DNA from 3 places in the Chryseobacterium sp. JV274 genome. Region 2 is predicted to be linked to each of the others. Evidence: riboswitches for the same ligand, from Rfam matches in the RefSeq annotation. Region 2 holds a riboswitch; each other region holds the start of a gene.

Region 1 (2,268 bases), 790 kb from region 2:
CGCAACCTGATTCAAAAGTAATGGGAAAACATTGTTTCTTGCCAGCTCAGCAAATACTTTATTGAAATCTTCTGCTACAAAACCGATCACAGAAACATTATTGATACTATAGATCTGAGAAACTTTTCCAGATTTTCTTTCTGCTTCAAACTCATCAATAAGACAAGCAACTGCTTTTTCTGCATCAATTTCCTGAACCAAGATAGAAATTCCGTTTTCTATGGCCTGTTGGGAAATTACTCCTACACTGATACGCGCTAAGGTAAGCGCTTTAAAAATTCGTCCGTCAATCCCGATTTCTCCCAGGAAATCTTCTCCTTCAAATTTGATGATTGATCTGTTCTTCAAAAATTTTATTTCGTTAGCATTTTTCATTACTTCTGTAAAATGTTTTTAATGATATTATTTAATTGTTGATATTCCATTAAGAAGGCATCATGCCCGTGTATAGATTGGATCTCGTGATAAGAAACATTCTTATTTTTCTCTTTTAAGTTTTCAAAACACATTCGGATTTCAGAAGCAGGAAAGAATAAGTCTGTATCTACGGAGATCATGTGCATTCGTGCCTGTATTTTATCCAGTGATGGTTCATCAGCATTAATATTCATTAAGAGATGATTCATCAGTTTGTACGCTTTTAAACTAAATCTTTCGTTTAGTGCATTACCATGATAAACCAACCAGTCTTCTGATTCCAGACATTGTTTGTCCTGGTTATATTGGTTTTGAAATCTGTCATTGAGCGACTGTGGTGTTCTATAACACAGCATGGCATGAATTCTTGCTTTCTGTAATGGTTCTTCTTTATCATTCAATAAAAATTTCTGAACCAGACATTGTGCATGAAGCCAGTCGTGTGTTCTGTAATCACAGGCAATAGGAATAAATATTTCTGCAAGATCCGGCTGCTTGGCAAGCATTTCCCAGGCAATTCCTCCTCCCAGAGAGCCCCCAATAATGGCGTATAGATTTTTGATATGTAAAGCTTCAAGCCCTTTTAGAAATATCGCAGCGATATCTGAAGGCGTGAAATCTTCATAGTCTTCAATTAAAAAATTGTCATAACCGTTTCCGGGTATATTGAAACACAGAACTGTATATTGATTGGTATCAACAATCTGATTTTCTCCTACCAATTGTTTCCACCAACCTTTTTCTCCGGATACATCTGAGTTTCCGGTAAGTGCATGATTGATTAAAACAATGGGTGCTGTAAACAGATCTTTCCCAAAAAGCTGATAGCTTAACGGGATATGGTATTCCTTTTGGGAATTGGTTTGATACGAAAGATTTATATAGTTTAATTCTGTTTTCAATTCTATTATATTTTAATACAAATACAATTGAAAATGCCACAGGAAATGGCTGAAAAGAACTTCAGTAAGTTATCTGTCCAAAATACTTTGGTAGAACGTAGCACCTTCTTTGCTTGCGCAAAGGGTTGCTAAGGTTTCATAGGGTCTAATCCCTCAACCTTTCTTGATAACATTTTCAATATTTGAATGAACGAATGATGCAAAGGTAGTTCTTTTCTTTTAATTTCAAAAAAAAAATATTTTAATATTTAAAAAAGCCCTTAAATACAAGTATTTCAAAACTATATTAATAATTGTTCAGATGAAAAAAATTGGAATTATTTTTCAAAAAAACTAACTTCGTATGGAAAAATGATGAGATATGACCGCCGAAAAAGAAAGATTACAAGATACTAAATGGAAAAACTGGGGACCTTATGTAAGCAACCGACAGTGGGGAAATGTACGTGAAGATTACAGCTCAAACGGGAATGCCTGGGATTTTACCAATCATAATAATGCTGAAAGCTATGCTTACCGCTGGGGAGAAGAAGGCATCGCCGGAATTTCTGATGTAAAGCAACTTTTCTGTTTTGCTTTTTCATTCTGGAACAAGAAAGATAAAATGGTAAAAGAACGATTCTTCGGATTGAGTAACCCTCAGGGAAATCATGGTGAAGACATCAAAGAAATCTTTTATTACCTGGACAATACGCCTACCCACAGCTATATGAAAATGGTGTATAAATATCCGATTAATGAATTTCCTTACGATGATCTTGTTATAGAAAACGGAAAACGAAGCAAAAAGGAACCGGAATATGAGATTTTCGATACCGGAATTTTTGATAACGATGAATATTTTGATATTTTCATTGAATACTGTAAAGCCGATCACAACGATATCTTAGCCAGAGTCACCGTTTGTAATCGAAGCCAGCATGAGGCTCCTATTCTGGTAGCTCCCACA
Region 2 (2,268 bases):
ATATCATATACCTGAGATCCAAGAGTTGCCTGAAAGCCGTTCGGATAAATGGATGAAACCACATTGGATGTTTCGCTCGGCAGTCTTCTGAAACCAAAGCCTTTTCCTTCTTTGATACTAAAACCTCCGAAAGAATAGATTTTAAATTGATCGTTAAAAGGATATTCTGCATTGAAAAACAACTGTCCCTGCCTGATCTGCGCATCTCCAATCTGGAAATTGAAATCATCACGTGACAATCCCCGCTCCTTAATCTTCGCATCATCTGCAGCTCTTGCCGCTTCAGGATCATTTGCAAAGGCGTAAGCGAAATTATCTCCGAAAATATCTAGATCGTGATTTTGAGTTCTTGTGGTTTTTCCTCTGTGGCTTAATTGTAGAGAAAGGTTGATATAACCCTCTTTTTTTCCTAATGAAGTACCATAATTGGCTCCTGCCTGATAGGTATCTCCATCATTTCTCCCGGTCAATCCATACGTAAGACTTGCTGAGGCTCCCGTATTTTTTTTAAGAATAATATTGATCACTCCTGCAATGGCATCAGAACCGTATTGTGCTGCAGCTCCGTCCCTTAACACTTCTATCCTATCAATAGCAATAACAGGAATTGTACTCAGATCTGTTCCTACAGAGCCATTCCCCACGGTATTCTGATAATTGACTAAAGAAGTGGTGTGTCTTCTTTTCCCGTTCAGCAATACGAGAACCTGATCAGGGCCCATTCCTCTTAAGGTTACAGGATCAATATGTTCCGTACCATCAGAAGCAGACTGTCTTACGGAATTAAACGATGGGATAACATAATTCAGAAGATCCTGAGCAGTCATTTGCGGAGAACTCCTTTGAATTTTGTCAATATTGATAACATCTACAGGAACCGGTGTTTCCAGTTTTGTTCTTTTTACATTACGGTTTCCAACGATAACAATATCTTCTATTTGTTTTCCTTTCTCCTCATTCTCCTGAGCAGCAACCAAAATTGCCCCAAGCAATAATACAGCTGTACTTAATTTTTTCATTTTTGTTCTTGCCAATTAATAATTACAGTCTGACGGATTTTTCCGCAGATATACAAGACTTCAAGAAATGGAATTCATATAAGAATATTGACTTCGCTTATCTCCCCCTCAGGGTTGGAATTAGCACCTTTACACTTCTCGAATCGTGCAGGTTGCTAAGGTTTCTTTGGGCCAAATCCCTCCACCTTTCTTGATAAATCTACTGCAAAAGTAGACTATTTTTTTAAATAGACAAAAAAGGCAAATCTGCTACACTGCAAATTTGCCTTTTATTATTTTATAGAACTTGTTTAAAGTTTTATTTTTGAAACATTAAGATTATAGTAAGGCGATAAGAGTATTAAGATAAGCTTCGCCTTAAGCTTAAAAATCAGAATGATTCATCTTAACTACACTTTATTTCTTAAATCCTTCTTAATGGTTTCAATATATCCTACATTTTTAAGTCTAAACAACTTCATAATTTGTTTTTATCTGATTATCATCTTTTGAATGGCAATTCCGGTTTCCGATTTCAACTGCACCAGATAAGTTCCTGCAGGATAACTGACTTTCATTTCATAAGTTCCGTTTTCTTTATTCAGTTTGAATGAATCCAGTTTTTTACCCGTCATATCAAAAATCAAAATTTCTCCGTTTTTTGCTTTATTAAAAATTAATTTCGCCACTCCGTTTTGTATTGGATTATCAGCGATCTGAAGTGATAATTTATTTACAGTATTTGGATCTGTTGTTGACAGTGCACCTCCATAATTCCCGAAAATCCTGAATTCTCCTGGCTGTAAAGTTATCGGAGCCGTGGTAGAGGCGATATTCGAAATACTGTCATCCATGAGATTCTGCCATTGCCCTGTGTAAGGAAAGAAAGGAACAACATTTTTTGCAGATATATCATAATTGGCCAGTACGACAACATTTTTTATCCCGGTTGTAATAGCCGAATCATAGAGATAAATTCTTGTGATCAATCCGTCCGGATCATTAATCAGATTATTGGATTCTATACTGTACGTTTTAGTTTTAAAAATCTGATGGGTATTTCTGATCGTGATTATTTTAGCCCATATATCATATACAGCTTTTCTGTTTACGTTGGTATCATAGTTTAAAGTAAATGCAACAGGCTTTTCATCCGTTCTGCACCCGTTATTGATAGTACCGTCAGCACATCTGTTGATACTGAATTCATATCCTAATTCCCCAAACTGCCAGATCATTTTCGGACCTGGAATAGTAAAGAATGTCGCAC
Region 3 (2,268 bases), 630 kb from region 2:
CGGGTATTATATCTTTTATATCCTGATTCAATTGCCATTCCTTTATCATCCAGATACCCCAGAGAGAAGAAATAATTACTTTTCTCACTTCCTCCGCTGATATCAAGATCCACCTGATTTCTTGAAGCCACTCTCTGCAAGATATCTCTCCAGTCATCATTCCAAAGTGGTGATGCGCCAGGTAATAGTTTTCCATCTGTACCTACCGGCTTTGGATAAGCTGTCCCATATGGATTAATCCCTAATGAAGAAACAAGGTTGTCTGTTGCCATCTGAGCTGCCTGCTGAGAAGAAACTTTCCCGGATTGATATCCATTTCTCAATGCTTCCCAGTAAAGTTGAAAATACTGATCTGTATTTACCTGCTCATAGTCTTTTACCGCTCTTCCGGAGAATCCCTGACTGATATTAAAATTAACTTTCGCTTCCCCTTTCTTACCTGATTTTGTAGTAATGATGATAATCCCATTTGCTCCTCTTGAACCATACAAAGCACTTGCTGTAGCATCTTTCAGAACACTTATAGATTCGATATCGCTGGGACTGATAGAGTTCAGATTTCCATCAAAAGGAATTCCATCCACTACATATAACGGATCGCTGGAAGCGCTTATTGAACCAATTCCTCTGATTCGGATCGTGGAAACCGCACCTGGCTGGCCTGATGCACTGGTAGTCTGAATCCCTGCAACCTGTCCTTCTAATGCTTTCGTAATATTCGTTACAGGTCTGTTATTGATTTTATCGCTGGAAATTGTAGCCACGGAACCGGTATAGCTGTTTCTTTTCGCTTTTCCGTAAGCTACCACTACTACTTCATCAATCTCTTTTTCATGAAGGCTATCTTTTTTCGGCTTGGAATTCTGTGCATTTACACTGGTAATTCCCAGAAAAAAAGCAGCAACCGGAGGTATCCAAGCTTTAGAATTAAATAAAGTTTTACTAGTCATAATCAATTTTATTTATCATATATTAAAATTTAGCCCTTTGCAGAAAAGTCAGCAAAGGGCATCGATAAATACGATAAACCAAATGCTTATTTTTCCTTAAAAGGCTGAACGTAACACCTTGCCCAATGGGTAGGTTGTTAAGACTTCACGGGGTCAGTTCCCTCCATCTTTCTTTATAAGCCGATCGAAATATGTTTGCAAAGCTAAAAACTTTTAGTCTACAAAACAAGTAGACTTATTTATTTTTCATGATAAATTTTTAATAATTAACATAAAATTTTAATAAAACTCATTACAATAAGGAGTTGTAGCCGTTACCATTTATTCAAACATGACAAATATCATTATTAATAATTCAATGGAACAAATATTTGAGGACATCTTAATTTTTGTATTATTAATTGAAAAAACTTTTTAATTTTATAGGATGAAAGTTTTGATTATAAATGGGCCTAATCTCAATCTTTTGGGCACGCGGGAACCGGAAATTTATGGAAATGTTTCCATGGAAAGTTATTTGGAAAATTTAAAATCCGAGTTTCAGTCTCATGAAATACAGTATTATCAGTCCAATATTGAGGGCGAGCTTATCAACAGACTTCAGGAGGATGATTTTGATGCAGTGGTAATTAACCCGGGAGCATTTACCCATTATTCTTATGCTATCGCTGATTGTTTAAAGAATATCCGCAAGCCAAAAGTAGAAGTACATATCAGCAATATATACAAAAGAGAAGAATTCCGCCAGAAATCTGTAACGGCAGCGAATACAGATGCTGTTTTATCCGGCTTTGGAATGGATGGGTACAGATTGGCTTTATTGAGCCTGAAGTAATTTTCAGTCTATATTTTCCCACAGATAGCACAGATTCTCACAGATAATTATGTATAAAAAGAGAATAATTTATGAAGATAAAGGATAAGATTTACTGTAAAAGCATTGGCATATATTCCGGGCAATTAACGAAGAGAAAATCTTATATCGTTGAAGAAATAAATGATGAAAATATAAGAATCTGGAATGACGAAGGAAAACTGAGATGGTATTCACAATTTTATTTTAGTGCAGACAATGATCCGGAAATAATTTCTATTAACATAGATGATCCAATAGAAAATATTGAATCTGATGCCATAGAAGTAACTATTACCTTTTCCAACAAAGCAAAATACTGGATGACTTTCACTACTCCAAAGTATTTAGATAAGATATTGGACGAAGAATCTTACTTTTCTTCAAAACATTTTATGATCATAAAACATTTAACTGAAGAATCAATCAAATCAACAGTCATAAAACTTGATGAACAGGATGAAT

Evidence for each region. A riboswitch is a leader RNA that binds a small molecule or an ion and turns the genes downstream of it on or off. The one in region 2 is predicted to bind S-adenosylmethionine.
Region 1: linked by a shared signal. The riboswitch ahead of CHRYMOREF3P_RS16630 (alpha/beta fold hydrolase) and the one ahead of CHRYMOREF3P_RS12940 (TonB-dependent receptor plug domain-containing protein) in region 2 are both predicted to bind S-adenosylmethionine.
Region 3: linked by a shared signal. The riboswitch ahead of CHRYMOREF3P_RS15850 (SusC/RagA family TonB-linked outer membrane protein) and the one ahead of CHRYMOREF3P_RS12940 (TonB-dependent receptor plug domain-containing protein) in region 2 are both predicted to bind S-adenosylmethionine.

What each region holds. Positions count from the first base shown of each region.
Region 1 is NZ_LR824569.1:3,598,175-3,600,442, reverse strand. It holds gene CHRYMOREF3P_RS16635 (ACT domain-containing protein) at 1-375, opposite strand, end outside; gene CHRYMOREF3P_RS16630 (alpha/beta fold hydrolase) at 375-1,319, opposite strand; SAM riboswitch class I at 1,386-1,492, opposite strand; gene CHRYMOREF3P_RS16625 (MGH1-like glycoside hydrolase domain-containing protein) at 1,681-2,268, shown strand, end outside.
Region 2 is NZ_LR824569.1:2,804,738-2,807,005, forward strand. It holds gene CHRYMOREF3P_RS12940 (TonB-dependent receptor plug domain-containing protein) at 1-1,019, opposite strand, end outside; SAM riboswitch class I at 1,114-1,219, opposite strand; gene CHRYMOREF3P_RS12945 (alpha-amylase family glycosyl hydrolase) at 1,490-2,268, opposite strand, start outside.
Region 3 is NZ_LR824569.1:3,437,246-3,439,513, reverse strand. It holds gene CHRYMOREF3P_RS15850 (SusC/RagA family TonB-linked outer membrane protein) at 1-950, opposite strand, end outside; SAM riboswitch class I at 1,034-1,132, opposite strand; gene CHRYMOREF3P_RS15845 (type II 3-dehydroquinate dehydratase) at 1,378-1,785, shown strand; gene CHRYMOREF3P_RS15840 (hypothetical protein) at 1,857-2,268, shown strand, end outside.